DNA from 3 places in the Lysinibacillus telephonicus genome. Region 3 is predicted to be linked to each of the others. Evidence: riboswitches for the same ligand, from Rfam matches in the RefSeq annotation. Region 3 holds a riboswitch; each other region holds the start of a gene.
What was found. Region 3 has a riboswitch for thiamine pyrophosphate ahead of MKY04_RS10225 (3-oxoacyl-ACP reductase). Riboswitches for the same ligand answer to the same signal wherever they lie in the genome.

Region 1 (10,608 bases), 1.7 Mb from region 3:
AGGAGAAAAATTCAATGCATCCCTTTGTCTAGCCCTAGGAATGGCGGATGTCATTCAAAGCTTCCAAGGGAATGTGAAAATTGATACGATGTTTATTGATGAAGGATTTGGTTCCCTTGATGAAGAATCGCTAATGAAGGCAATTGATACATTAATAGATCTTCAAAAGTCGGGTAGAATGATTGGGGTCATTTCCCATGTTTCGGAGTTGAAAGCGGCAATGCCAGCTATTTTACAAGTAGAAAAATTAAAAGAAGGCTATAGTAAAACTTCAATTATTGTGAAATAAAAAATTATTCTAAGAGAATATAAAAATTCGTTAGGACTATTTCTTTCAGTGTGGTTTTATATGGAACTAATAGTTTAATCGGACGAAAAAAGTGCCAGCACTACTCATGCTGGCGCTTTTTTACTCCAAACCACTTTTATTCATAGCTATCATTCTGTTTTTTATTATTTTAGATATTAGCGGATAACACGAATTGCCTGAATAATATTCCAAATAATACATGCAATTGAAATAATCATATAGACAGCCATTAATCCAAATATGATATATGCAAAACTGTTCATATCATAATAATATGATGAAAACATCCCGATAACACCGAAGAGTGATATTAAAATCAAGAATACCACAGGGATTAAATGAGATAAAAATGCCCGTTTCGCATGGAATTTCACTTCCGAGTCTTTAACGACAAAATAGACAATTAGAGGTAATAAAAAAGGTGCGAACAACAAACTAATGTAACATAGGGCAGATAGTACTTTATTCTGTTCCATAGAATCTCCTTTTCTAAATCCAAGATACTTTATATACGGAAAAACATTCATAATGGTTTCAATTGGAAAAATAATAAAAATCCTAGTTGAAAAAGTCACATACTTTGATACAATAAATTTGTTCTAACAGTTAAATATGATGTATTACCCACAAGGGGGGCTGATGAAGTCAGCTGAGATTGTGCACGTATTGCACTAACCCTTTGAACCTGTAAGTTAACACTTGCGTAGGGATGTGGATAGAAACCGACTCCATCTGGCGTCAGGCTCTGTCCTGGCGCCATTTTTGTATTTTTGTGTATGCAAATCTACAACTGGAGTAAATATTTTTCTAGATTTCTATTCCTTCTCATGTTGTTCTACATCGGAATAAAAGAGAGGAGAGTTGTTATGAACAAATCAAGATTACTAATGCTTGTTGAAATTGCAATTTTTGCTGCAATTGGGGTTGTGTTGGATAAAATATCGTTTTCCATTTGGGCTCAAGGCGGTTCTATTAGCTTTGTCATGCTGCCGATTTTATTAATGGCTATTCGCTGGGGATTATCAGCGGGAGTTATTACTGGATTATTAATTGGAATAATTCAAATTGCGTTAGGCGGTTATGTTCTTCATTGGGTACAAGGATTCCTAGACTATATTGTTGCATTTTCAGTTGTTGGTTTTGCAGGGATATTCCGTACACAAATTTTAGAAGCAGCAAAAAATTTAGATAAAAAGAAAATAAGCCTCTATATCGTGCTTGGTACGACTATGGGCGGATTGCTTCGATATGCTGCACACTCAATTGCTGGGGCAGTTTTCTTTAAAGAATATGCGGGAGATCAAAATGTGTGGTTGTATACAATCATTTACAACGGATCTTATATGATACCTGCAATTATTCTAACATCAATAGTGGGTTCTCTAATCTTTACATCAGCCCCAAAACTTTTAAGAACTAATTAAAATATGACGTCCTAATTATACGTTGCTCATACCAATTTTATGGTATTAGTTCAACAATAATTTTAGGACGTCTTTTTAAGTTTAAAAAAGAATAAATCTGTTTTATTCTCCATAAATAAATTAATAGAAGCAGATGCCCAAATATCTAATCTCAAATATGGTATATTATATAGTGAAATGTAAATAGGAAGGACGTTTACAATGATTGTACAAACAAAAGAAGAATTAGAGGCATTAAAAAAAATTGGACGCATTTGTGCCGAAATACGTGATGCATTGAAGGCAGCTACGAAGCCCGGCATCACTACTAAAGAGTTAGACGAAATCGCTGGCCGCATGTTTGCAGAAGCTGGTGCAGTTTCAGGCCCTAAAGGTGAATATGATTTTCCTGGATATACATGTATAAGTGTCAATCATGAAGTAGCGCATGGTATACCAAGCGGCAAAGTAATTAACGAAGGAGATTTAGTCAATATCGACGTATCCGGTTCGTATAATGGCTATTTTGCAGATACAGGTATTTCATTTGTTGTCGGTGATGGACACCCTGAAAAAGAAAAATTATGTATGGTTGCAAAGTCAGCTTTCGATCGTGCAATGACAAAAGTAAAAGCAGGCTCAAAACTAAATCAAATTGGTAAAGCAGTCGAAAGAGAAGCAAGAGACCACGGTTTAACTGTTATTATGAACCTAACTGGTCATGGTGTAGGACGCTCTTTACATGAAAAACCAGATCACGTTTTAAATTATTTTGATGCTTGGGATTCAACGATTATGAAAGAAGGAATGGTGTTAGCAGTAGAACCATTTATTTCAGAAAAGGCAGAGCATATTATTGAAGCTGGTGATGGATGGACATTTATTACACCTGATAAATCACTAGTTGCTCAAATAGAACATACTGTTATTGTTACAAAAGATAAACCAATTATTATTACACAGCTAGACTAAAAAACGGAAGCGTCATAATTTGCTCATCTGCAAGAGCGATATTTTACATGTCACTTCACTTCAGAAAGAAATCCTGTACTCTTGAATATTACTTCAAGTGCACAGGATTTTTTTTCATAAAAAGTATACCGACAATCATGACACCACTTAGAAAAAGCGCTGCGGTAGTAACTAATAACTCTCCAAATCCATTTCCAATGGCAATGCCAATATAACACCAAATAAAGACAATTGGATAGGCAATGTCAAAATGATGGAAACGCAGATGCAATGCAATGGCAGTACCGATTGTCATGATAATGACGGCCCATAACGCACTGCTTAAACCAAATCCCCGCCAACTGTAGTCTACTAATAAGTAGCATATATGCAGGATAAATAAAAATGTAGTCCAACTAAAATAAATAGCAATTGGAAGTCTTAATTTCAGCATCTCTTTTTTTAATGGATATGTTAAATATAACGCAAACACCGATATAAGCTGTAGCGTTAACAATATCAATGACACAATTAATAGGCCATTATGCCAATTTAAAAGAGAAGTGATTTGGAAAATAATTGTGCACAAAAATAAAATTGTTTGCACTGGTGTAATAAACTGATCTGATTGGCGTAAAGGCAGATAGTTTTTAATCCATAGGAAAAGAAATATAAAGACAAGAAACCATATGTAATAAACATAATTTGCAGGTGCAAATAGAATAGGTAAACGGTTTATGATGTCAATGGTTGAAGCCCCTTGTAGTTGCAGCCAAAACGCATTAATAGTAAAAATAGTGGCTACAATGAGTGCAATAAAAATTATGCTTATTTGACGCATACATTCCTCTCCTTTCTATAAAATTATATACATTTACATAACATTGAACAACAGATACCAAAAACATACAAATTTTTGTAAAATAAAAATAAACATAAAAGGGGTGAATTCGATGAAGAAAATAAGTGAGTTAAATTTTGATGTAAAACTTGAGAAGAAAGAGTATAAGAAACAATTAAAACAACTACAGTACAAAATGTTAAACATTCAACAGTTTTTATACAATAACAAAATCGGCTTAATTATAGCATTTGAAGGGATGGATGCAGCAGGAAAGGGCGGAGCAATTAAAAGACTCACCCAAAGACTTGATCCACGAGGTTATTTAGTGCATCCAATTTCAGCGCCACAGCCGCATGAGCTTAGATATCATTATTTGCATCGTTTTTGGAGAAAATTACCTCAGCACGGTCAGATTGGAATATTCGATCGTTCATGGTACGGCCGAGTATTAGTAGAGCGACTTGAGGGATTTGCATCAGAACAAGAGTGGAACCGAGCATATAATGAAATTAACTCATTTGAAAAAATATTAACAGAAGAACAATATATTATGCTAAAATTTTGGATTCATGTTGACAAAGATGAACAATTAAATCGCTTTAAAGCAAGACAAACTGATCCTTATAAAAGCTGGAAATTAACTGATGAAGACTGGAGAAATAGAAGCAAATTCGATGATTATGTGATAGCTGCAGATGAAATGTTTGAGAAGACGGATAGTAAAAATGCACCGTGGATATTAATTCCCGGAAATAATAAAAACTATGCACGCATAAAAGTATTAAAAGAAACAATTAAACATGTTGAAACAGAATTAAAGCGACGTGGACTAAATATCACATATCATCATATTGAGGAAAAAGATGATCATGCTAAAAGTTTAGCAAGTGACCAATTGGGAAATATGCAAGATGATATAGACAATAAATAAAATTAAATGACAAAATAACTGTTGTCCTTATACGTAAATTCTCGGGGAAAGGCATTAGGGTATACACGATGGTGAGAAAATTTTTTAATTTATTACATAAAAAGGGTGATAGTGTGATAAGGCTTGAAGGAAACCGATTGTGTTTGCGCACCTTTGTGGAGTCCGATGCAAAAAGTTTAGCAGAACTAATGCGAAACAATAAATACTTTTGGGCAACCCATGAACCTTTGCATGAAGAAGAATTTTACACGGAGGAAGCACAATTTAAAAAAATTTTAGAAAGCATACATTTACTTCGTGCAAACCGAGAGTATTCTTTCGGCATCTATCCAAAGGGAAGCAATAAATTAATCGGGCATATTTCTTTATACGCTATTAAAAGGCTCCCATATAATAGTGCATTTATAGGGTACTCAGTCGATGAAAAATTCACTCGAAAAGGGATAGCTACAGAGGCTGTTAATCTAGTTGTCCAATTTGCCTTTAGCACAGTAAAACTGAATCGTATAGAAGCGTATGTGTCACCCAAAAATAACGGCTCAATTAAGGTATTAGAAAATGCAAATTTCATTCGTGAAGGGCTTTTAAGAGAGCTTCTCTATATAAATGGCGTATGGGAAGATCATTACATTTATTCGCTGCTAAGAGATGAATATCGACATAAATAACAGGTCTCGCAAGGCGAGACCTGTTTTGATTTTGTTATTCGGTTGAAGTAGATGTTGTAATGCCATTATCACTTAGGTACTTGTTTCCATCAGATAGTAAATCTAACTTACCTGTACTTGGGTCCATGATGAGTCCGTGAACTGGTGTAGCTTTTGGCATTAATGGGTGATTACGAATAATATCGACACTCTTTAATACACTTGTCGAAACATCACCGAAGCCACGAAGCCATTCAACTAAATCAATTCCCGAGTATTTTACCGTGTTTACAATATCGCTATTTATACCACGTTCAATCATATGTTCAATCATAACTTCTGGGTCGATTGCACTCATGCCGCAATCATGGTGGCCAATGATATACACTTCATCTGCCTTCAGCTCGTATACAGCGACTAATATACTTCGCATAATTGCTCCAAATGGATGGCTGACTTGAGCTCCTGCACTTTTTACAATTTTCACATCACCATTGCGCATGTTCATTGCTTTTGGCAGAAGCTCAACTAAACGTGTATCCATACAAGTTAAAATAACTATTTTTTTATCAGGAAATTTTGATGTTATGTAAGGCTCGTATTGTTTAAATTTTACAAAAGAATCATTAAAGCTCAAAATTTCATTTAAAGAAGACACCATATTTCTTCACATCCCCCAATCATTTAACCTAACACTATTATATACAAAAAAGTCGACAATACTCGCCGTTAGAGTTTGTCGACTAGTTATTTATTAAAATTTCTCATTTGGTTTAGGATCAACTCTTACAGATGATGAAGAATCTAAACCAATACGTAAATAGTGGATGAACATTGCCATACTAATCATAATAACTGCAAATAAACCAGCAACAGTAGAAATATATAAGCCCATTGTTAGACTCCTTTCTATTTAACAGATGTCATTGAATACTATTATACTATATATCTTTATTTTTTGTAGCCTATTAAAGAAAATAATATTGGCAAATTTAAGAATTGTTGTTATGAAGTTACCCCTTTCATTTAATAAAAAGCTGAAATATCAATTTTTGAACACTATGACTATAAATCTAGATAATATGACCTAGATAATGGATTTATATTTCTAAAATAATACTATTTAATCAAAACAATTACCTATTTCCGTATAATTCTCACCCTCAAAATATAAAAATAGGAAATTTTTGATTCAATGTAATCAAAATGTCGAATTTATAAAGAAAAAACGAATATTGCGTCGAAAAAATAGATAAGTCCTATTATACTTAGTGATAAGAAAGTAAAAATATTTGAAAGAATGTCGAAAAATATTATAGGTTGAATATTTTGGAGGTACGTATATGGATTTATCAACGATAATAGGGATTGTACTTGGATTTATTGCTGTATTTGTTGGGATGGTGTTAAAAGGAGCTAGTTTAGCTTCATTAGTAAATCCCGCTGCATTTTTAATTATTATTTTAGGTACAATAGCTTCAGTAACAATCGCCTTTCCTATGAAAGAGTTAAAGAGAGTGCCAAAGTTATTTAAAATTCTCTTTACTGAAAAGAAGCTTGCAAGTGATATAGAAATTATTAAACTATTTTCACAATGGGCTGATTTAGCTCGCCGTGAAGGATTGTTAGCACTGGAAAGCAAAGCAGCAGAGGTTGAAGATCCATTTTTAAAAAATGGATTAACATTAGCGATTGACGGACAAAATGCAGACTATATCCGCGATGTTCTAACAGAAGAAGTAGAAGCTCTAGAAGAACGTCATGCAAGTGGTGCACAAATTTTTTCTCAAGCTGGTACATATGCCCCAACTCTTGGGGTACTTGGCGCTGTTGTAGGTTTAATAGCAGCATTAAAAGATATGAGTGATATTGATGCTTTAGGCCATGCAATTTCAGCTGCTTTTATTGCAACATTGCTTGGTATTTTTACTGGATATGTTTTATGGAATCCATTTGCCAATAAATTAAAAAGAAAGTCCGCAGAGGAAGTAAAACAAAAACATCTAATGATTGAAGGGATTTTATCCGTATTAGAAGGTGAAGCCCCACGTGTAATCGAACAAAAATTAGCTTCGTACTTAACAATGGAGGAGCGCCGACAAATATTAAACGAAAGCGGGGCGGGCGGTCTTGGCAAAGAAAGCTAAAAAGAAGAAGCATGATGAACATATTGATGAATCATGGCTTTTACCATATTCTGACCTATTAACCCTTTTATTAGCCCTATTTATTGTATTATTTGCTTCTAGCTCTATTGACCAAGCAAAAATGGAGCAAATGTCTCAAGTATTTACTGAAATTTTTGAAGGCTCATCAGGTTTTATGGATCATACTTCTGTTATACAGAATCCAACTGCCATAACAGATGGTGTTTCTGAACAACAAGCAGCCTATATTCAAGATCAAAAAGAATTAAAGGAAATTCAAGAACGCATTGATAACTTCATTGCAGTAAACGAGCTAGAAAGCACATTCGCTACAAAAATAACGGACGAAGGTCTTTTAATAACAATTCGAGATAGTATACTGTTTGACTCGGGTAAAGCAGATGTAAAACAGGATTATATATCAATTGCAGAAGAATTATCTAAACTTTTACAATTAGATCCTCCTAGATTTATAGTTGTAACGGGTCATACAGACAACGTACCTCAAAATAATGCGGAGTTTAGATCAAACTGGGAACTTTCTGTGATGCGTGCAGTAAACCTTATGAAACTAATTATGGATAGTAATCCGCAATTAGATCCTAAATATTTTAGCGCTAAGGGTTATGGTGAATATAATCCAATAGCATCAAATGATACAGAAGCCGGCAGAGCACAAAACCGCCGTGTGGAAGTTTTAATTCAACAACTAGTTGAACCGGAAAATTCCGCAGAAAATGAGGATGAATAGTTAAACCCAAGGGGCTAATCAGATAGTTTCTGACTAGCCCCTTTATTGTAGGCAGTATATGATTTACATTGTTTCCTAAGAGAGCGTTTCAAAGACTTTTTTAACGCTCTTTTTTATTTTGACTTTAACAAAACAAAAGTTTATAATTTTAAACAAATGTTTATATAAAGGTGGGTTGGACGTGAATGAAAAGGAACAACTTGTTCTCCAGTTAATAAAAAACAATCCTTTTTTATCACAGCAGGAAATGGCTGAACAGTTGAATATGTCAAGACCAGCTTTAGCAAATATCATCTCAGGACTTATTAAAAAAGGCGAAGTTGTTGGAAGAGCATATGTGCTGCCTGAAAAAAATTCAATTGTTGCAATTGGTGGAGCAAATGTGGATCGAAAATTCCATCTTGAAGGAAGTGTTCAGTATGGTACCTCAAATCCAGCATCAGTAACTGAAAGTGTTGGAGGTGTAGCTAGAAATATTGCTGAAAATCTAGGTCGTCTAGGTAATGAAGTAAAACTTATGACAATACTTGGACAAGATCAGGATGCGGTAACTATTGAACAACAAAGTAAAGCATTTTTTAATTTAGATTTAGTTGAGAAAACATCCAAAAATAAAACAGGATCATATAGCGCAGTTTTAGATGGCAGTGGGGAACTCATCCTAGCGATGGCAGACATGGCAATCTATGATCAGCTTCAACCAGCTGTAATAAAAAAACATGAAGCAGTTTTAATGAATGCAAAGTGCATTATAGTGGATTTAAATTGTCCTAAAGAAACTGTACTCTATTTGAAAAATATAGCCTATCTAAAAAAAATGCCTTTTATTATTGTCCCAGTATCAGCTCCAAAAATGAAAAATATGCCGCCTGATTTAGTAGGAGTAACGTATTTTATTTGCAATCGTGATGAAGCAGAAATTTACTTAAATATTCGTATTCAAAATAACGATGATTATTTTATTGCAGTAAAGAAATTGCTTGAAAGAGGAGCAAGTAACGTCATTTTAACACTTGGCGAGCATGGTGTTATTGTTGGAAATCATAATGACATCATTCATTTTAAAGCAGCTAAAGTAAACAAAGTTGTAGATGTAACAGGTGCTGGAGATGCTTTTGTAGGTGCTTTTATACATGGGATAATAAGTGGAGAACACTTACATGACTCAGTGGAATTTGGACTTTATAATGCTGCAAAAACATTGCAGTCAGATACAACTGTTAGGCAAGATTTATCACCACAAGAATTAATACATTGGAGGAATTCATAATGGAAAAATATTTATCATTTTCTCAAGAAGTAATCGAGGCAAAGGAAAAAGGGCTGGCAATCGTAGCTCTTGAATCAACAATTATTTCACATGGTATGCCCTACCCTCAAAATGTTCAAACTGCACGAGAAGTTGAACAAATTATTCGAGACAAAGGTGCTGTACCTGCAACAATTGCACTTATAGACGGGAAAATTAAAATTGGTTTAACTGATGAAGAGTTGGAGATGTTCGGGAATGCAAGAGATGTTGCAAAAGCTTCTCGCAGGGATTTAGCATTTTTACTATCGACAAAAAAACTTGGAGCTACAACTGTGGCAGCTACTATGATTGCTGCTGAACTAGCAGGAATTGAGCTATTTGTTACAGGTGGTATTGGTGGTGTACACCGCGGTGCAGAACATACAATGGATATTTCGGCAGATTTAGAAGAACTTGCACAAACAAATGTTGCGGTTGTATGTGCTGGTGCAAAATCAATTCTGGATTTAGGACTAACTTTAGAATACTTAGAAACAAAGGGCGTTCCTGTTGTTGGATTTGGAACTGATAAATTGCCTGCGTTCTATACAAGAGAAAGTAAGTTTAATGTAAACTTCCAAATAAATACTGCCCGGGAAGTTGCAGACATGATGAGAGCGAAATGGGAGTTAGGCTTGCAAGGTGGAGCAGTTATTGCCAATCCAATACCAGAAGAAGATGCATTAGATGCAAACTTTATTAACGGAATTATTGAACAAGCGTTAAAAGAGGCAGACGAGAAAGGTATACAAGGTAAAGAAGTTACGCCTTTCTTACTTGGAAAAGTAAAAGAATTAACAGAAGGAAAATCGTTGGAGGCAAATATTGCACTTGTAAAAAACAATGCCAAAATTGGCGCAGAAATCGCTATTGCCCTAAACAAAAATAAATAGTTTAAAAATTAAAGTTTCCACTGATATTTTTATCAATGGAAACTTCTTTTTTGAAAGTCTATAGTAAGAACAATCGAGTCGGATGATCTAAAGCTCCTTTATGTGTCAAAGGGGGAAACAGCCAAGTTTCAAACAAAATAAACCCTGTTGCCTAGAATTGAGTTGACACCCCGTTCACATATGTCTAAAGAGTGCAGATTGCCTTTATTATTTACGTAGTGCACCTAGTTCAGAAACAATTGCTTGCATTTCACTAGGGCTGAATGTATTGCGTTTCATCACCATTTCGTAAAGATATAAAATATCTTCATAATTTTCATCATTAAAATGCTCAGATTTCATAGCATCGACATTAACCATTCGAAGTTTTTCTTTTATTTGTTCAATCATAAAGATGACATTTTCTCTTGATGGATTTGATAAATTCATTTTTTATCGCC
Region 2 (10,608 bases), 190 kb from region 3:
AAGGAGATACTTATACTTTAATTGATACACCAGGACATATGGATTTTTCACCAGAAATGGAACGGGCAATTAGTATAATGGATTACGCTATTCTATTAATCAGTGCAGTTGATGGAATTGAAGGACATACTGAGACAGTTTGGAATCTTTTAAGGAAATACCATGTTCCAACATTTATTTTCATTAATAAAATTGACCGTGAAGGGGCAGCTGTTGAAGAGGTAATGCAAAGCATTAAAAAAGAATTTTCAACGGATGCTTTATTATTAAAGGAGCATTCCTGTTAGAAGGATTTTCAGGGTCTTGAAATAAAAAAAGCCCTCTAGTATGATGCATGAGTGTCAACAGCCATTGACCCATCATCACACAGGAGGACTCCGTCTATGAATTTTAATACGAACCAGAAAATTAATCAAGTCACTGAAAATACACTCGTCGTAGGTATCGATATCGCTAAGCACAAACATTATGCTTGCGCAATTGATGAACGAGGCCGTGTGCTTCAAAAGTCATTCCCTTTCACGCAATCAAGAAATGGGTTTGATGCATTTTATGAAAAGTTATTAACTTTACTTACTACGCATGATAAAAGCGAAATATTAGTTGGTTTTGAGCCTACAGGCCACTACTGGATGAATCTCGCTGTCTATCTTTTTGAACATGGGATTCCGTTTATCATGGTGAATCCGAGCCATGTGAACAAATCCAAAGAATTGGACGATAATCTCCAAACGAAGAACGATCAAAAGGATGCACTTGTAATTGCGCGTCTAATACGTGATGGACGTTTTAGCTATCCACGTATTCTAGAAGGCGTGGAAGCGGAATTACGAAACGGTGCCACGTTACGTTCAAAGATACAAGAAGATCTCAATGCATTACAAAATCGTCTCATTCGATGGTTGGATCGCTTTTTCCCAGAATTTATGTCTGTTTTTAAAAGTTTCGGAAAGATGGCGTATGCGGTTCTTGAAAAGACACCTCTACCCGCTGATATTCTCGGTAAATCTCCCGAAGAATTATTGTTTTTATACCGTCAGGTAGAGGGATTAAAATCACCTCAATTGCCGAAGGCAAAACAATTAGTCGAGGCTGCTCAATCTTCAATCGGGTTGACAGAAGGTCTTACGATGGCACGAATAGAAATTGCCACACTCCTTAGTCAACGCAAATTGATGCAACAACAGCTCGATAGTCTAACAGAACAATTAATTGAATTAACGAAACAAATGACGGATTATGAGTATCTAGCCACTGTGCCTGGTATTGGCGATGTAACAATCGTCGATCTTCTTTCAGAGATTGGTTCCTTCACTCAATATGAGCATCCACGCCAATTAATCAAACTAGCGGGACTCACATTACGTGAAAACTCATCTGGGCAACACAAAGGTCAGAAACGCATTTCAAAGCGAGGAAGAAGAAAGCTTCGTTCTCTCTTATTCCGAGTTATGATACCGTTGATTCGCCATAATGAAGCCTTTAAGCAATTACATGAATATTACACCACACGCACAGTTAATCCACTTCGAAAGAAGCAATCGATGGTTGTCCTTTGTGGTAAGTTACTGAAGATTTTACACGCTCTATGCAAGAAGAAAGTACAGTTTGATGAACAACTTATGATGAAAGACCTTTATTGTCTCGTAGAGGCAGCCTAAGCTACACCTTAGCTCGATTAAATTACAAAAGGATGACACGGAGAAGCCGGCATTATTTATTCCATCCGACTACGAGTCCCTAAAGGAGCATCGCCAGCCTCTGCCTTATGAATAGACCGAACGAAGGAATGTATGCGCTAGACGCCAAGAGACATGGGAGGGTACGTCATCATAAGCATTGCAGAGATCCAATTGTGCATCACATATTGGAACGGAAAGTTAATTACTACCAATTAACTTTAGCGAAGCGTATCCTCAAACTGTAAATGAATTGAAGTATTGTAAAATACTAAAATATTATTCTTTAAAAAATATTTTTTCTATTAGATAAAACGGGTCAAACCGTTGATATATCAACATTTATAGAGGGAGGAGATTAATGATCAATCGATTCCGGAAAGTATTTTAGAATGGATTGCGGAACGTGATGAGAAGCTGTTTGAGCATTATATGGAAGATAATATAGACATATCGCAATATTTTTCTGCGCTATTGAAGATGATTCAAAACGAACAAGCATTTATTTGTATGGCAGGTTCAGCTTTAAAAGATATAAAAGTCAAAGAATTTTTTAACCAATTTGCAATACTTACAAAAACTAAATTTGACAATGATGCACCTTTCCAAGGAAAAGTGTTTAAAATTCGCCATGATGAACAAAATCAGCGAATTACATTTATAAAAGCGTTAAGTGGAACGCTAAAAGTTAGAGATGAGTTTCAATTTGAAGATTTAACTGAAAAAGTAACAGAAATTCGACTTTATAATGGAACTCAATTTAATATAGTTCAGCAAGTTAATGCTGGTGAGATATTTGCAGTAAAAGGACTTACATATGCAAAAATTGGGGATGTTCTAGGTGACAACGCAAATCTTAATGAACAATTTGAACTTGTCCCAACCTTACAGGCAAAAGTTGTCTACAAAGGGGCAGAGCATATTAAGGAAATATTGCGTATTTTTCGCTTACTTGAATCTGAAGAGCCAACATTACAAGTGGTTTGGAGCGAGAAATTTCAAGAAATACATGTGCATGTTATGGGAATCATTCAGCTTGAAGTTTTAGAAGATATAGCAAAAACACGATTTAGTATTGATGTGCAATTTGAAGAACCGAAAATTTTATATTTAGAAACAATTCAAAATACCGTTACGGGTTACGGACATTTCGAGCCACTAAAACATTATGCTGAAGTTCATTTGAAAATGGAACCTGCTCCGAGAGGTTCAGGTATTCTGTTTGACAATGCTTGTCACGCAGATGACTTGTCAATTGGGCATCAAAGACTAGTTGAGAAGCATTTATTTGAACGGGATCACCATGGCTTATTGACGGGATATCCAATTACGGATATCAAATTTACATTGTTAACTGGCCGTGCACATAACAAGCATACTGAAGGGGGAGATTTCCGTGAAGCAACCTTCCGAGCATTACGGCAAGGTCTAGAACAAGCTGAAAATATATTGCTCGAACCCTATTATCGTTTTAAGATGAAAGCTCCCTTAGATTTTATTGGAAGAATAATGACAGATATTCAACAAGCTTTTGGCACTTTTGAACCTCCAATTATGTCAGAAAATCAGGTAACGATTATTGGGAAAGCACCTGTCTCTACCTTTATGAATTACAATACTATTTTTTCGGCATACACAAATGGAAAAGGTGCTTTATCGATTCAATTTTCTGGCTACGATATTTGCCATAATTCTGAAGAAGTAATTGAACAAATTAATTATGATAAAAATGCTGACCCTGAATATACATCATCAAGTATTTTTTGCGTGAAAGGAAAAGGCTATGTTGTCCCATGGGATGAAGCAGAAGAAGCAATGCATTGTTTAAAAAAGTAGTATTAATGGTATAAATAGTTGATTAATTTATCTGAAACTTAATCCTCTTGAATATTCAAAAAAAACTGCTAGAATATTATTAATTAGAATATTTGCAGGGGGGGTGCTTTTGCGCCTGAGAAGGTTAAAACCTGACCCTTTGAACCTGTTCAGTTAATACTGGCGTAGGGAGCAAAGTACATTACAAGTGAAAATTTCGCTTATTTGTGCTGTAAAAATGCTCTCCATTTTGGAGAGTTTTTTATTTGCTAAATATCTCTAATTGCAGGGGGGGTGCTTTTGCGCCTGAGAAGGTTAAAACCTGACCCTTTGAACCTGACAGTTAATACTGACGTAGGGAGCAATTAAACCATTTTGGGAAGAATTCGCTGATTACCTAGCAGTGAAACCACTTTCTAATAGGAAAAACGCTCTTTTTGTCATAAAACAAAAAGAGCGTTTTTTTCTCTCTTACGTCCACCAAAAAAGGAGGACATTCATGATATTTTGTGAAGAAGTAAGAACAGAAACGGATCTTTATTTTGAAGGGAGCTTTAATCATCCATTTGTAAAAGGTATAGTAGATGGTTCACTGCCTATTGAAAAATTTAAGTATTACATGATGCAAGATGCTTACTATTTAAAGCACTACACTAAAATTTTAGCCATTGCTGCATCTAAGGCAGAAACAAATGATGATATTGTATTCTTTTTGGATTCTTGTAGTTATATTAATGAATCTGAGTTAGTTTTACACCGTACTGTTTTTAAAGAGTTAGGTGTAACTGAAGATGAAATAAATAATTTTGAACCCGCACCATCTACCTACAATTATGTTAGCCATATGTATAATGCAGTACACAATGGTGGTGTGGAAGAAGCTTTCGCAGCAATTTTACCATGTCCATGGATTTATCAGGAGATTGGGGAGAAATACAAAGATTCAAAACCTGGAGTGAAATTGTATCAAGAATGGATAGACATATACAGCAGTCCTGAACTTAAAGAAAAAATCGACTTTCAAAAAGCGATGATGAATCGCTTTGCAATAGAACACCCCTTAAAGATCTACCTTCTTAAATCTCATTTTAAAAAGAGCTGCTATTATGAATGGAAATTTTGGGAGATGTCCTGGACGTTAGAAAATTGGAAGAAAGAGGTGGAATATTATGAGTATGTTTAAAATACGTCAAAAAAATCCGTTAGTTCATTGTATTACAAATTATGTTGTTGCTAATTTTACAGCGAATGGAATGTTGGCAATTGGTGCTTCTCCTGTAATGGCAGATGAAATGGATGAAGTACAAGAAATGGTGTCCATTGCCAACGCTTTATTACTTAACATTGGTACATTAAATCAACGAACACTAGAAACGATGAAACTTGCGGGAAAAAAGGCAAATGAATTGAATATACCTGTTGTACTAGACCCAGTTGGTGTAGGTGCTACAAAATTCCGCCAAAATGCTGTAAATGAAATTTTAAATAGTATTAATATCCAACTTATTCGTTGTAATGCGGGGGAACTTGCCACTATTGCAGGTGTTAATTGGCATTCTAAAGGTGTAGATAGTGGAGAAGGGAGTATGGATGTAGCTTCAGTTGCTAAACAGGTTGCCCATCAATATAACTGCCTTGTTATTGTTACAGGTGCTGCAGATTATGTAACAGATGGGAAAAATGAAGAGTGGGTACCTGGTGGAAATGAACTAATGACTCAGGTTACTGGAACTGGATGCCTGCTTAGTGCAATTTGCGCCGCCACATTAACATTAGAGGGAAACAAGATTCAAAATTTACAAAACGTGTTGACAGACTATAAAAAAGTAGCTGAAAATGCCTCAAAGAAAAAATTATTAGGGTCATTCCAAATGGAAGTTATTAACGGAATCCATGAGGCTTCTATTGGAGGAGAGCAATGGACGTAGTTTTGACAATTGCAGGCTCCGACAGTGGCGGTGGGGCTGGCATTCAAGCAGATTTAAAAACTTTTCAGGAATTAAAAACATTTGGAACATCTGTTATCACTGCTCTTACAGCTCAAAACACATGTGGGGTTCAAGGAATATATCCGACTACACCTGAATTTGTAGCGCAGCAAATGACGTCAGTTTTTCAAGATTTTAATGTTAAAGCTTTGAAAACAGGTATGCTTTTTTCTACTGAAATTATTGAAACAGTAGCAAGAATTTTGCAGCAACAAACAGCACACATAATTGTAGATCCTGTGATGATCGCAAAAGGCGGTGCAGCACTATTGCAAGACGATGCTGTTCATGCATTAAATACAAAATTACTACCACTTGCTACTGTATTGACACCAAATATCCCCGAGGCAGAAGTAATTAGCGGCGTAAAAATTCGTAATGAACAGGATATATTTAACGCCGCCAAACGTATTTTACAACTTGGTGTAAAGTGTGTTGTGATGAAGGGTGGTCATTTTGAAGAAGCTGATACTGCTACTGATACTGTCTTTTTTGAAAACGGTTCATCATTTTCGATGGAAACGAAAAGAATTAATACGAAACATACACATGGAACTGGATGTACGTTTTCATCAGCAATTACAGCATTTTTAGGTAGAGGATTTACTCTACATGAGTCAATTGTAGAAGCAAAAAAATTTGTACAGCTTGCAATAGAACATCCGTTAAATATCGGACATGGTCATGGTCCAACAAATCATTTTGCCTACCAAGAGCTGCGGGGCATTTATGAGGTGATGGTTCATGAAACGAAGTGATCTAGAGGTCTACTTTATTATGGGAGCAGAAAATTGTAAGGAAGATCCGCTAATTGTATTAGAAGAAGCGTTAAGTGCAGGTGTAACTTTCTTTCAGTTCCGTGAAAAGGGAGACAAAGGATTAAAAGGCAATGAATATATAAAATTTGCAAAGCAATGCCAGAAATTATGCAAGCAATATAATGTGCCTTTTATAGTAAATGATGATGTTGATTTAGCACTTACATTAAATGCAGATGGTGCTCATGTTGGGCAAGATGATCTGCCATTAAAATATATTCGTAAGCAATTTGAAGGAAAAATTGTTGGTGTTTCAGTGCATACAGAGGAAGAAATGTACGCTGCAGTTCAGGGTGGTGCAGATTATGTTGGAATTGGCCCTATTTTTGAAACAATATCGAAACCAGATGCAAAGCCGGCAGCTGGGGTATCTTTTTTATCAAGGGCTCGATACAATTTCCCTAACTTTCCAATCGTCGCAATAGGTGGTATCACTACTGAAAATGCAAATGAAGTAATAAGAGCTGGTGCAGATGGAGTTGCGGTTATCTCTGCGATTAGTCAGAGCAGAGATCGAAAAGCAACTGTACAAAAATTTAAGAAATTAAAAAAATGAACCTGATTATAAAAATCACCTCTTTAGGTATTCCTTTAGTGGTGATTTTTTTGGCTCTATAATATTTGTTGGGGTTTGAAAAAATTTCATAAATAAAAAAGCACGTAATCACCGATTTCTATATACTTGAATTGTCGAGAAACAAGCAATGAAAGGTGATACGTGCAAATGAATTTTAACATGAATATTCCAGGATTAAAAGGTGTAACTGTTCATAAGGTGGAGGAGATGGGGGAACGTATTGTTCTACACGTTTCCATACCAAAAAAAGAACATCAATGTCCAGCATGCAAGAATATAACATCAAAAGTCCATGATTATCGAATTCAAAAAATTAATCATTTAAAATGGTTTGAACGATTAACCGTCCTTTTTTATAAACGTCGTCGTTATGTATGCCAATGTGGGAAACGTTTTTCAGAAAAATCCCCTTTCGTGGATAAATATCAACGTTTCTCGAAAGAATGGAATCAAGTTGTACGAATCCGTTCAATAAAGGCAAAAACATTTAAAGAAGCAGCTGAAGTACTTGGTACATCAAGCTCAACAGTGATTCGTCGCTTTAAAGAAGTAGTAAAGGAACAATTAAATGAAGGGGTTCATTTACCAAAATGTATCGCGATTGATGAATATAAAGCAGATACCGATGCGGGAACTTATCAATTAATTATTGCCAATGCGGAAACACATGAACCAATTGATATTTTACCAAATCGTAGAAAAGAAACCATTAAGGATTACTTGATGAAATACGGTGCAGATGTAGAAATTGTGGTTATGGACATGAATCCAAGCTTTAAAGCAGCAGTTAGGAAGGCGTTAAATCGCCCGATTATTATTGCGGATCGCTTTCATTATTGTCGTTATATTTACTGGGCACTAGATGAAGTACGTCGAAATGTTCAAAAAGAATGGCATGCATATGATCGAAAGAAATGTAAGAAAATGCGTCACGTACTATATAAACGATTTGATAAGTTAACAGAAACGAATCGTTGGTACTTAAATCGTTACATAGGAATGTCGAAGGAACTAAAGCAAGCCTATGAATTAAAAGAAGCTTACTGCGAATGGTTTGATTGGGCAAAAACTTCAAATGATTTGATAGAAATAAAAAAAAGATTAGAAGCCTTTTACCGAAAGGTAGAAGAAGCAAATATTCCGGCATTTTTAAAGGCTATTCAAACGCTAAAAAATTGGCAAGTTGAAATTTTAAATAGTTTAAGTTTTGGATATTCAAATGGTTTTTTAGAAGGAATTAATAATAAATCAAAAGTTTTGAAGCGCAATGCTTATGGTTTTAGAAGCTATGAACACTTTAAAGCGAAAATTTTATTAAATAATTTATCTAAGAAAATTGGGATTCATTTAGGATAATCGGGGTGCCGTGTAATATCACTTCACCCCAACATTTGACATAGAACCATTTTTTTATTACCTTTTAATTAACGTTACGAATCTGGAACTTTAACATAAGTATGAAATAGTTGTAGTTGGTTTACATTTTTTTCTATAAATGGATAGCAATAACATGATATAATCACTTTAATATTAAATTCAGATATATGTACTTTTAAAAATTAGTGTGCTGGTTAATGGTAAGCATTCAAGAGGAGAAAAAATGAAGAATAGAAAATTTGATATTTACTTGTTACTTCAGCTTATTCTTACAGTTTTAGTCATTGGAATTAGTAGTTATAGTATTGTAACTGATGACTTTCGTTTTAATCAATTATCACTAGCTTTATTGAGTGGTATATTTATTATCCTTGGATTGAGGGAATATAAAAGCACGCAAAAACGATTGTGGTCTATCTCTTATTTTGGTGTTGCAATATTTTTAATATTCGCTGTATTTCTAAGTATTTTAAATGGGTAGCCAATGTAACCATTGATCTATAAATATCTCCTAATGGAAATTTGCGTAAAGGTGATTTTCATAAATCATTTAATTACCGTAAATTTATTATGTAAACTAAAATGATAAATCGATTTTAGATATTATTCTCCAGATAAGTAGTTATAGTTATTCTAAAATAGTAGTTTTAGAAAATATTAAACAAATTGTAGCTTCTATATAGCAAAGTTCCCATTATGTCAATAAAAATACCATCTTAATACTAAAAAGTAAAAAATTTTCAAACATAGTTTCTCTATACATCTTTTCATAGTATGATTATGACAGTTGTGTTATTAGTACTATAGGGGGCTTTCTAATAAAATGAACAAAAGAACTAGTAAGATTAGACACACTTTAACTTTTCAACTAGGCACTATTATAGCGGGGATACTTGTGGTCATGATTTTAATCACTTCCATTGCTACTTATTTTACAGCCTATGATAAATTATATGAGGCTGCTGGAATAGAAGCTTATGGATGTGCTAATATAACTACTGGCCTAATAGATACAGAGGAATTAGCAGGTGCTATAGCTGGAAATTCTGAATTACAAATGAAAATAGGAGAACAATTAAATTGGACTACTGCTCATAAAGATATATTTGAAGCTCAATATATATTAGATTTAAATGGTAATTTAATAGCAGTTGATGAAAATCTTAGAGAACAAGGACTAGAACCCGGAGATGCTTTTCAAATAGATGAAAAAGCCATTTCAGCACTATTAGAAATGGGGCATCCAACATATTCAGAGCCATATGATTTTGCAGGAATGGAACGTTTATCAGGATATGCACCTATTTACAAAGACCATGATCCAGCTAAGGAAATTATTGCTATTAGCGCAATAGATTTTAATGCAGACATTGTTACTGAAAGAACTTGGGGTGTTGTAAGTAAAGGAATTCTGCTTAGCTTAATTCCTATGTTAATAGCATCACTTGTAACAGCATTATTAATTGGTCGAAAAACAAAACCTATCTCACAACTAATAAAGCAAGCAAAGGAAATTGCACAAGGTAATTTAATGGTTGAAAAAACTAATGTAAAAAGTAAGGATGAAATTGGTAATTTAGCTGATACGTTAAATCAGATGACGCTGAATTTACAAAATATGATTTCAACGATGAGTCAAACTTCCCATCAACTTACATTAAACGCAAATGAAACAGCAAGTACTTTAAAAGAAATGAATGATACTGTTCAAGAAGTTGCAAATAGTATTGAAAATGTTACCGTCGCCATGACGGATGGAATGCAACATGCCGATAATGCTTCAAATGTTTTAACAACATTGGCAGATGACTTGCAAAATATGAAAGGAAAGGCAGATCTTTCAGTAATCAACTCAAATAAGACAATGAAAATTGCTGCAGAAGGGGAGCAGCGTGCTAAAGAAATTAGCAGCGACATGGAAAAAATAAAAAATGGTTCAGAAGAAGTAAGCGATACTATTAAGCAATTGGTAGAATCTACAACAAAAATTCAAACAATCACAACTACTATTTCAACCATTGCTTCTCAAACTAATTTACTAGCATTAAATGCATCTATTGAAGCAGCTAGAGCTGGAGAGCACGGTAAAGGTTTTGCAGTTGTAGCAGAAGAAGTTCGGAAACTTGCCGAGCAATCAAATTCAGAAGTATCTGAAGTAGAAAAACTTATAAAAGATATTATGGAACGAATTGGAAACGTTATGATTTCTTCTTCTGAGAGTAATAAATATATAGAAAAGGGTGCTGAAACAGTCGAACAAACAACAAAAGCACTTCGGAATATTTCTATCGCTGTGGATCAAACAGTGAATGAAATTAAAAGCATTTCTAATCTACTTTCAACTGAAACAGAAA
Region 3 (10,608 bases):
TTTAAAAGTAACACAACGGCTATAATATATTTTCTATGACGTTCTATAGTTTTCCTCGATACGTCTACCAATGATTCGAGTTGCTTTAATGGTAATCTTTTATTATCAAGTAAATACTGATAAAGTTCCTTTGAATCGGCAACAATTTGTGCAATTTGAAATGCAGTTTTTCTTGCATCTGAATGCTTTGGAGAAGATTTGGTTAGCTCCTCAAAAGTTAAATTAAATTCCTTAAGTAATTTTTTATAGTGCAGCAGTTCTTCTTTTCTAGATGCAGATTGCTGTTTTTCAGTATATGTATGTATTGATTTTTCATCAAGGATGAAATGTTGACCAGATGATTGTTCTGGGTCGGGTTCTAAAAGTACCCATTTTTCTGTTCTTGCAGTTTCTTTTCTTATGTAATCGATTAGCCGACGTTTAATAATTAAATGAGCAAAAGTTTGGAAAGAAGCTGTTTCAGTAGGGTCAAAAGCCATTATCGCTTCATGAAATCCATCCAAGGCTATACTAAATTCTTCATCGTGTTCATCAATGGCACGTTTACAAACAAAAGTTGCAGTTTTTTTTAGAAATGGGGTACTAGCAAAAAGGAGGTCATTCATAACCTCCTCATTGCCTGCTTTTGCCCTTTTTGCAAGCTCACTTATATTTGTTTTTGTTTTAAAAATTCCTTGAATAATTGACAAAAGCATATATACCCTCCGTTTTCACAAATCCGAATGCCTTTGATTTTATATGGCTTCTTGGAAAATGAAAAGTAGTTTTGATATTTTGAAATATTATTTTAACTTCACTATTAAAATGTTCATGGAAATGAAATATAGAAATGAGAATTTGGTTTTTTGGACGTTTTACGTATTTTTACTTGTTTTCTTTATTGCTTTCTTTTGTTTCTTTTTGTTGCTCTTTTAAGTTTTGTTTTTCTGATTTATGTTCTTCTTTAAGAGCTTTACGTTCAACTTTTTGTTCTTCTTGAAGTGCTTTTTGCTCAGCTTTTTGTTCAGTTTGAAGAGCTTTACGAACTTCTTTCGTAGATTTTTCGACTACTGGCGCTTCTGTTGCTGGTTGTTCAGTTGTTTTTTGCTCTTCAGTTTGCGTTTCTTGGAAAACTTCTTTGTTATCTTCCGCAACAGTTTGTTCTTCATCTTTTAATGCTTCTTGTTTTGCTTCAAACTTTGCAATAGCTTTTTCAGCATTACGTAAAATTGCAGCTTTTGCTGTTTCATTTCCAGCATTTTCATAAGCTTGTTTTAAAGCTACTAAGTTAGAAGAAGGGTAACCTTCTGGAATTTCAGGGAAAGCAGTATCTGTTGTTGTACCTGTATTTACCGTTGCAGAGTCATCAGTTGTAACAGTAATAGCTTTTCCATATTGGTGTGATGCAGCAACAGCTGCTTCTTCAGTTGATTTCTCATCTGCTTGGAATAATGTTTCGTCTGCCCATGCATAGCTGGATCCTGTAACTGCTAATGTTGCTACTAATAGTGCTGCACTTGTTTTTTTGAATTTCATGTTTCGTCACCTCATGGTTAGATTTTGTCCGACTATTGTTCCGGACACTCTATTATTCGTAAAATACTAGATTGTTTTTGGGGGTCGAATATAAAAAATAAAGATTACAAAACTATTACATCTTTAATATAACTGTTTACTTATAAAATTTAATGGGAAGGTTCAAAAAATGAAGGGGTTGTCTGATTAATTTAAGGTAAGAAAAGATCCCCAAAGATAAATAGTTTTTAACCAATTAATCTCAGGGGAATGTTTATATTTTATTCATTTTTTAAATGAAGTAAGAAGTTATTGAATTAATACATATTAATATCTGTAGTTGCGTAATGGCTCAAAAATTCTTTCATTACTTGCGTCTCTCTTATAGAGTCAAACATTGGATCTTCTATTACATATTCAGTATAGGAAGGATCAATTTTATATGCTTCATGTAAATATGAAACAGATTCATTAGGTTGATTATAGACGGATAATATTTGTGCTTTTCCATAATATCCATCAGGAAATTGCGGGAAATTTTCAATTACTTCTTCATAAACAGCTAAAGCTTCTGAATAGTTACCATAATAGGAAAGTAAATCTCCTTTATAAATAGGCCCTGAAATAGAAGGATCAATTGCAATTAATTTATCAAGATATTCAAGAGTCAATTTAAGGTTTCCACTATATTCATAGGCGTATACTAAATACCAATATGCATCCAAATCATAGGGAATAAATTTGAGATATTGATTAAAATTAAAAATGGAATCTGCATAGTTTTCTAAATCATAGTATGATACACCAAGCTGATAGTAAACAATCGCATTATCTTTATTAACTCCAATTTTAGGAACTTCTTTATATGTATCTATTGCTTCTTCATATTTTCCTAATCCATAATAAGCATTACCGAGAAAAATATATTCACTTGTGTCATTCGGTTCAATTTCTAAAGATTTCTTATATAGTTTGACAGCTTCTTCATAGCGGCCAGTTTCTAACAATATCCAGCCTTTGTTGGCTAGTGCTGTGTCGTTTTCCGATTCCTTTTCTAAAACGGAATCTAATAATACTAAGGCTTCATCATATTCTTCTTTTTCAAGCAATTCATAAGCTTGGTTATTCTGATCTGAAATAATAGTACTTTTCTTGACCGTTAATAATTCAACGGAGCTAAAAATTAAAATACCGAATAATAAAATAAGAAAAAGGCTTGTAAATGAGTAAAAGAAAATTTTTGCTTTTTTAAACTGATTAATTTTACAAAAGCCAATAACAAAAACCAATACACTCCAACAATAAATTAATGTTTCTAAAAAAGAGAGCAACAAGTAAAGAGGCACTTTTTTTAAGCTATCTATTGAAGGAAATACTTCTTCTTTAAATAGGTCTAGTCCGAAGACATAAATATATATAACCCATATAGGTAAAAAGAGAAAAAGTGGGAAAGAGGCTAGTATATTTAGATTCAGAATTTGATTAAATGTCGCTTTTCCCCTAAATATTTTTCCGATTCCCCAAGCGAAGAGAGTACTTAGCATTAAAAAAATAAGACCAGATATTGGACCGAAAAGCATAGTGATAAAAAGAATTTGGGATAGCTCCAAAATTTCTCCAAAACTTTTAGTACTAAACTGTGATAATAATCGAGAGAATCCAGCGGTTATCGAGATAATGATAATAAAATACCAGCTTACTCTTTGAAGACCCCAAGCTTCTAATGTTTTGATAGGATGGGATAAAAAAGAAAACCATGTTATTTTAAATGTTTCTTCCGTAGGTTCATTAACCTCCTCCTGTAAATATTCATTCATCTTATCTTCCATATATTTTCCCCTTTATATAATTTTTCCTAAATATATCATAAGTTGAATTATAAATTTGAAGAATTTTGGAAAATAGGAAATTGAGAATCATATATAATTGAAAGTTGATATATTTTTGATTTTACAAGAAAAAAACTGTTATAAAAATATTTCGCTAAAATTATATAGGTATAAATTCCTGTGTAAACTTAAAAAACTGTTGAGTATTTAGTTTTTTTCTAACAAGGGATTAATACACCTTTTAAACTGTATAAATTGGAAATAAAGTATAAACAACTAAATAAGTAAAACCTTAATAATGAAACTATCAAAAAGTGGCATATTGAATGATTATATTGTTTAAATAGCAGGGGAATTATAAGTCATATCCGAACTAGTTTATTGTATTAATAACTAAGGAGGTTATTATGAGCTATAAAAATACACTTATTACTATTTCCGAAGATTCAAAAGCAGTAGCTGCTGTTGTACCTTCTTTAAGAAATGGCAAACCAACAATTGCATCGATTGAGTACGATTTAATTAAGAATAACCCTTATAAATATACTCAAGAAGATGTTCAATTTAAAACGTATCTAATAAAGAATCAAATTGAAGAAGAGAATGTTGATGAACTTAGAGAACAATTTTTTTCAAAACCAAAAGCATGCTTTAGAGCCTCTCCTTTAGTAAAAAATTATGGTTGGGGAATACACTATGATGAGTTCGGAAAAATTGCTATATTCGAAGTTAATAGTGAAAAATATAACCAATTACTCAATGAGGATCACATAACAAAATTAAAAGGTATGCGTTCGAAAAGAAAATAGATATTAAAATAAAGAGGGAACAGTTTGATGTCGAAACTAGATTAATGGATTGAGATTCTTTTAAGTATTAGAGTAGGGCAGTTGCTAAAGTTAAAAGGATTAGAAATGCATTAAAAAACATAGCCCCGTCCTTTATTAATGGCGGGGCAGGAACTTTATTTACTTAATATATAGTAATAAATTCATTTAATTTGGCAACGTAACAGTAAATATACTACCTTTATCTTTAGCGCTCTGTACCTGAATCTCGCCACCACATAATTCCACTATTCGTTTTACAAGAGCAAGTCCTAACCCATTTCCTTTTTTGGAATGTGATATATCACCTTGATAAAATTTATTAAAAATATGTACCTGTGTCTGATCGTCCATACCAGGTCCATCATCTTGAATTGCAAAACGTACTCCTTCATTTACAGCTTCTAGGGTTATATTTATTAAGCCACCTTTATATGAAAATTTAATTGCATTATCTAATAAGTTTAGCCAGACTTGTTGGATCAAATCTTCGTTACCGTTATAAATAATCTTATTAAGTTCCACATTTACTGTAATCTCTTTTGAAGTCCATCTAGGCTCCATTAAAATAATTGTTTTTCTAATTTGTTCATCTAGCCTAAATGGAGCTTTATCGGTAATAATCTCAAGGTTTTCATATTTTGAAAGGGCTAGTACATTAGTAGAAAGAACTGCTAAACGCTCCGATTCAGTTATGATGATGTCAAGATACTCCTGTCGCTCTTCTTCGCTTAAATTATTTTCCTTGAGTAATTTTGCAAAGCCTCTAATAGAGACAATGGGTGTTTTAAATTCATGGGAGAAGTTATTGATAAAATCTCTCCTGAGTGTTTCAATACCTGCAAGTTCCTGTGTCATTTTATTGAAGCTATGAGAGAGCTCTTCCAATTCTCCGATACCTTTAATATTTACCTGTACATTAAAATCGCCGTCAGCAACTTTATGAGTAGCATTAATTAATGTACTGATAGGGTTTAAAGCTTTTTTACTAAGAAAGGCAGTAAGTGAAGTCCCAAGTAGAATACAGAAACCTAAAAAACCGAATAATGAAATTTTTGCAGGGAAATCTTTAAAACTTATTACTCCTAAATACTGTAATAGTATTGTAATTACTCCGACTACCAGAGATGTTGCCACTAAGACACCGAAAACAAACATTACCAATGTGATAGCAAGACTTAATCTCTTTTTAAAAAATTCTCTCATACTTTTTTCACAGCCTTATAGCCAAGTCCTCTAACTGTCACTATTTCAAACTCTGGCCAGTCTCGAAATCTGTCCCGCAAGCGATTAACATGAACATTTAATGTATGATTATCGGTTTCGGATTCTACTCCCCAGATTTCCTCCATCAATTGAAGACGGGTGAAAATCATGTTCGGATAAGAGAGCAGCTTAAATAAAAGGTAAAACTCTTTTGGTGGCAAAGTAATTATTTTTTCCTCACGTGATATAGTAAGCGCATCATAATCGAGTACAACTTTACCTAATTTAAGCTTATGTTCATTGGCAATCTGAGCTCTGCGAAGTAGTGCCTTAATGCGCAGCACCATTTCCTGCTCATCTACAGGTTTTGTCATATAATCATCTGTCCCAACAAGAAAACCTTTCCGTTTATCTTGAGGTTCTTGTTTAGCTGTAACCATTAAGATTGGTAGATGCTCCCATGAAAGGCGGAGCTGCCTAGTCAATTCATATCCGTCCATATTTGGCATCATTAGATCAAGAACAACTAGATCTATGTAATGCTTTTCCATTAAATTAAGTGCAGAAATACCATCCTCTGCACTGTATGTTTCGTAACCGTTTTGCTTTAATACGGTACACATTAGCTTTCTAGTATTTATATCATCCTCAACCACTAATATTTTAAACATATAAAGCTGGGCCTCCAATAAAACTTATTATTACATAAAAAATTTTACCATCGCAATGTAAACTGAAAATCAATTATACGTTCAAGTTTATTTTCAGTTTACTTTTTAATGATACACTATAGCCAAAATAATAATGGTAGTTATGTTTTATAAGAGAGTAGTAATTAATAGAAAACTTTTATTGCTAATAAGTTACTAAAGATTATAGAAGAATTACAATAGTAATTTTGAATAGAGGGAGAGTATGTGTACGTGTTTTATACAATTTTATTTAGTCAATATGAAATTTTAGGAGAAGAAGAACGCTTGATAGATGAATATAAACTTCCCCTTAAGGAAAATAAAGAAAGCTTGGAAGCATTATTAATAAAGTTAAATTATGAATTTATTGGAGATGTTAATATGTGGGGGTTTAAAAGCAACAACTTTATAAGTGTTGCTGAGATTGTCATTGCAGATTAGAATAAAGAAAGCTTGGAAGCATTATTAATAAAGTTAAATTATGAATTTATTGGAGATGTTAATATGTGGGGGTTTAAAAGCAACAACTTTATAAGTGTTGCTGAGATTGTCATTGCAGATTAGAATAAAGAAAGTTTTTGAACAACGGTCCTATTTATGGTTATTTACAAGTTACCAATAATCCTATTGACTCGAATTTAAAGTAATTTTTTTGTAAAAGGGGGAGGGGAAATAATTGCATTCATATTGGATTGCACCGTGTTATAATCAGTTTTTTTCTAGTGGCATTCAACACCTCTTGTCGGAAATAAATAATTGGCTAGGGTATTTTTTAAATAATTAAATCTTCCAGTAAATCATAGAAAAAGAGAATGGTCGGTTTCGTTGCATATATGTATTGCAAACTGACCCAAATGTTTTATATAAATCCTCCAATTCAGGGATACATAATTGGTAAGAATCGGTCTTTTTGTGATTAGGTTACTTCCTCTTATAATATTGCATTTTGAAACCACTTCTTTTAGAGAAAATCCATAAACAGCAACTGTTTCAACTCATTTTTTCCTTCTAGAAAATCTTCTGGAAATAACTGTTCGTAAGCCTCTAAAAAAACCAATCGAGGAACCTCCAGTATTTCTGACTATTGACGAGTAGAACGTAGTCTATATCCTGCAAAAATCCCTATTTAAAAATTTTTGTTCTAAATGCTTATAACATTAGCTTATCAATGACATATTTAAGACCTTTAAATTGGCACTATTAAATAATCATATTAGTGGTACTTACAGTAAACCATTTTGTCATGGTATTTTTAGCTAACAGTGAGGGGTTTATCCATTTTTACCTTGAGAACGAGTTAAAAATAATTATATTTAAAGGGTGTGATTTTTTAATGGTTGCTGAAGAAATTCGATTTTCCAATGCTTTAAAGTCAATTGCAAGAAATCAGGAAATAAAAAGATCTGTTCAAAATTCAAAAGAACTTTATCCACTATTAAAGAATGGTATTAATCGATTTGTGGCAGGACAAACACGTAAAGAAGGGATTGAACGGGTTAGTCACTTATATAGCAAGGGGTATCAAGTATCATTAGAATTTATCGGAGAAAATACAATTTCGGAAAGTGAATGTAGACTTGCCAAAAGTGAATTTATAGAAATAATTAAAGAACTTGGAGCAAATCAAATAAGAGGGACTGTATGTTTAGACCTTTCCCACATAGGAATGATGATTTCCAGTTCGTTAGCATATTCACATTTAGAGGAAGTTGCAATAGCCGCACAAGAAAATGATATCAATTTAATATTAGGTATGGAGGAATCTGATAAGACGGATAAAATCTTATCTATCTATAAGGATATTTCAAAAATACACACGAATGTTGGTATAACATTACAAGTTCATTTACATCGATCTTTATCGGATCTCAAAGAGCTATTGAGATTACCGGGGAAAATTCGTTTGGTGAAGGGTGCCTATCAAGAGCCAGCGGAGATATCTATACCTAGATCTGAAGAGTTAAATGAGCGCTACATTGAATTCACCTCAATGTGTATAGAAAATGAACATCCAATTTCTATTGCTACTCATGATGAACACTTACTAATGGACCTAAAAGCAAGGGGATTGCTTACTAGTTTGAATACTGAAGTAGAAATGTTGGATGGGGTATGCCCGAGTCTTTTAAAAACTTTGAAGGAAGAGGGAATACAGACTAAAGTTTATGTAACATATGGGACTGAATGGTACTTATATTTAGTACATCGTATCGCAGAATATCCACAAAATATTTATACATTTATAACAGATATAATTGAACAGAATAACGATAGAATGAACGGATACTAAATAGAATATTTTTTTCAAGTATTTTAAAAGAAGTACGTTTTCCGAAAAAAGTGATACGCTCCCCTTAAAGTAGATTAATTTATAAAATCTGTTACCTTAAAAGGAGCTATTCAAAAGGGGAACGTACTTATCTATAAAAAACGGCTTCTTTAAACAAAGCCTTTTTATTGTTTTTTATTGAGTTAATGTCGTCATTCGATAAAATTTACAGTAACCTCACTTAATCCATTACTAAGCCGCCATCTACAACAAGGTTTTGGCCAGTAACAGCTCTTGCCCAAGGTGATGAGAAAAATAATGCTGCATCAGCTAATTCTTCCGGTGTTGTTACTCTTTGTAAAGGAGTAGTAGACTTAATGATATTGAACACTTCTTCAGTCGTTACACTGCTAGCATCAGTTTGTTTTAATAGACCGCCTGAAATCATATTTACTGTTATACCATATTGCCCCAATTCTTTTGCCATATTACGGGTAAATCCAAGTAACGCAGCCTTACCAGTAGTATACTCATGGTAGGCAACTACTGGATTTTGAAATAAATTAGTGCCAATGTTGACAATACGACCAAACCCAAGATCCTTCATATCTCCTAAACAAGCTTGAATTGTATTTAATGCACCTTTAATGCTTCCTTCAAATTGAGTGTTAAAATTGTCCCATTCAAGCTCGAAAGCATTTTTTTGAGCAACTGGATTAAAACGGAAATCGATTAATGCATTGTTAACAATAGTTGTAATCGGCGTATTAAAGTGATTTTTGGCTTCAGCAACCAATGCATTAATTTGTTCCTTATCTCTAACATCTGCTTGAATGGCAATAGCATGATTTCCTAATGTTTTGGCAAGGTTTTGTGCTTTTTCCTTACTGTTAAAATAATTAATGACAACATTTGCTCCTTCCTTTGCAAAAGCAGTTGCTATAGCTGACCCTAATCCTCTACTTGCACCAGTAATTAAAACTGTTTGTTTACTTAATTTCATTCAATTCTCCTCCTAATTATCTATGTATCTATTTAATAGTTTTCATCCAAGTAGGCATAAAAACAAAAAAACTAGGCGCCAAAAAAGGACCTAGTCATAGTTTAAAAAGGACTACTTCCCTACGCTGGCATGATCCAGATCAGGTCCTGAGGGTCAAAAAGTTCACTCACTTTTTTCTCAGCCTGAAATACAGGCTCCCCTAGTAGAAAGAATTATTCTATTAAATATATTAATGCTTATCCTAAACCTTCATAAAGTAATAGTCAATAGAAATAAATAAAACGTTTTTGAACATATCCGACTAAACAAATGAATTATTTTTGTAGGAGAATATTCAGCATTGACAAAATTAAATAAATAGTTAGAATTAATATAAATTAATATCTGCATAACGAAGATTTGTTTAAAACATTTCGGAGTATAAGAACAAAGGCTATGATAAGAAATAGTAGCAATCATGTGAACAAACAGAAAGTTACCGGTTGATGAGAGGTGCGTGTTGACAATTGTGAATTCATCTTGGAGCTGTGTACCGAAAAGAATTTCCTAGTAGGCTACACCGGCTTGGCACCCGTAATCATGTGCTAGAGTATCGTCAAATGACCGTACTTACTAAGGTAAGCAATGTGAGTTGCATACGAACAAAGGTGGTAACACGAGATGAATCGTCCTTTTGGTTAATCCAAAAGGGCGTTTTTTTTATCTTTGATTCTTATAGAACTTGCAATATTAGAAAAAATTTAAGGAGGAAAATTGATTGAGTAAAGATCATAAGAAACTTCAACGAGGTTTAGACAACAGACATATTCAGTTAATTGCTCTTGGAGGTTCCATTGGAGTTGGATTGTTCTACGGTTCTAGTGCTACCATTCAAATGGCTGGTCCATCTATTTTGCTATCATATTTAATAGGGGGATTAGTTATTTTCACCATTATGAGGGCGCTTGGAGAAATGGCAGTAGAAGAACCCGTGTCAGGTTCATTTAGTACATACGCAAATCGCTATTTAGGTCCTTTTGCTGGATATTTAACTGGTTGGACTTATTGGTTTATGTGGATAGTTGTTGGAATGGCGGAAATAACTGTAGTTGGTGTCTATGTAAATTACTGGTTTCCAGAAATTCCGCAATGGTTGACGGCGCTTGCTGTTCTCATTGTAATTACTATAGTAAACCTAGCTAATGTAAAAGCATTCGGAGAATTTGAATTCTGGTTTGCAATGATTAAAGTTGTAGCGATTATTGGAATGATTCTTCTTGGATTAGGCATTATTTTATTTGGGATTGGC

Region 1: it holds a riboswitch for thiamine pyrophosphate, as region 3 does, so the genes downstream of both, thiT (energy-coupled thiamine transporter ThiT) here and MKY04_RS10225 (3-oxoacyl-ACP reductase) in region 3, are expected to answer to the same signal.
Region 2: it holds a riboswitch for thiamine pyrophosphate, as region 3 does, so the genes downstream of both, tenA (thiaminase II) here and MKY04_RS10225 (3-oxoacyl-ACP reductase) in region 3, are expected to answer to the same signal.

The regions. Positions count from the first base shown of each region.
Region 1 covers NZ_CP155468.1:3,812,763-3,823,370, reverse strand. The annotation lists gene MKY04_RS18620 (SMC family ATPase) at 1-289, shown strand, start outside; gene MKY04_RS18615 (DUF4870 domain-containing protein) at 466-786, opposite strand; TPP riboswitch at 930-1,037, shown strand; gene thiT (energy-coupled thiamine transporter ThiT) at 1,177-1,734, shown strand; gene map (type I methionyl aminopeptidase) at 1,936-2,685, shown strand; gene MKY04_RS18600 (hypothetical protein) at 2,774-3,505, opposite strand; gene MKY04_RS18595 (polyphosphate kinase 2 family protein) at 3,618-4,439, shown strand; gene MKY04_RS18590 (GNAT family N-acetyltransferase) at 4,508-5,107, shown strand; gene MKY04_RS18585 (beta-class carbonic anhydrase) at 5,142-5,744, opposite strand; gene MKY04_RS18580 (hypothetical protein) at 5,841-5,981, opposite strand; gene motA (flagellar motor stator protein MotA) at 6,430-7,233, shown strand; gene motB (flagellar motor protein MotB) at 7,217-7,984, shown strand; gene MKY04_RS18565 (PfkB family carbohydrate kinase) at 8,166-9,254, shown strand; gene MKY04_RS18560 (pseudouridine-5'-phosphate glycosidase) at 9,254-10,168, shown strand; gene MKY04_RS18555 (DUF1128 domain-containing protein) at 10,376-10,597, opposite strand.
Region 2 covers NZ_CP155468.1:2,330,928-2,341,535, reverse strand. The annotation lists partial or broken gene MKY04_RS11065 (GTP-binding protein) at 1-275, shown strand, start outside; gene MKY04_RS11060 (IS110 family transposase) at 384-1,661, shown strand; gene MKY04_RS11055 (elongation factor G) at 2,112-3,515, shown strand; TPP riboswitch at 3,603-3,703, shown strand; TPP riboswitch at 3,773-3,872, shown strand; gene tenA (thiaminase II) at 3,994-4,677, shown strand; gene thiM (hydroxyethylthiazole kinase) at 4,664-5,422, shown strand; gene thiD (bifunctional hydroxymethylpyrimidine kinase/phosphomethylpyrimidine kinase) at 5,413-6,240, shown strand; gene thiE (thiamine phosphate synthase) at 6,227-6,856, shown strand; gene MKY04_RS11030 (ISL3 family transposase) at 7,019-8,233, shown strand; gene MKY04_RS11025 (DUF3953 domain-containing protein) at 8,478-8,735, shown strand; gene MKY04_RS11020 (methyl-accepting chemotaxis protein) at 9,078-10,608, shown strand, end outside.
Region 3 covers NZ_CP155468.1:2,140,707-2,151,314, forward strand. The annotation lists gene sigI (RNA polymerase sigma-I factor) at 1-695, opposite strand, end outside; gene MKY04_RS10190 (hypothetical protein) at 865-1,515, opposite strand; gene MKY04_RS10195 (tetratricopeptide repeat protein) at 1,812-3,323, opposite strand; gene MKY04_RS10200 (DUF6157 family protein) at 3,731-4,132, shown strand; gene MKY04_RS10205 (HAMP domain-containing sensor histidine kinase) at 4,319-5,356, opposite strand; gene MKY04_RS10210 (response regulator transcription factor) at 5,353-6,027, opposite strand; gene MKY04_RS10215 (hypothetical protein) at 6,274-6,489, shown strand; gene MKY04_RS10220 (proline dehydrogenase family protein) at 7,382-8,338, shown strand; gene MKY04_RS10225 (3-oxoacyl-ACP reductase) at 8,559-9,320, opposite strand; TPP riboswitch at 9,420-9,531, opposite strand; T-box leader at 9,747-9,996, shown strand; gene MKY04_RS10230 (amino acid permease) at 10,078-10,608, shown strand, end outside.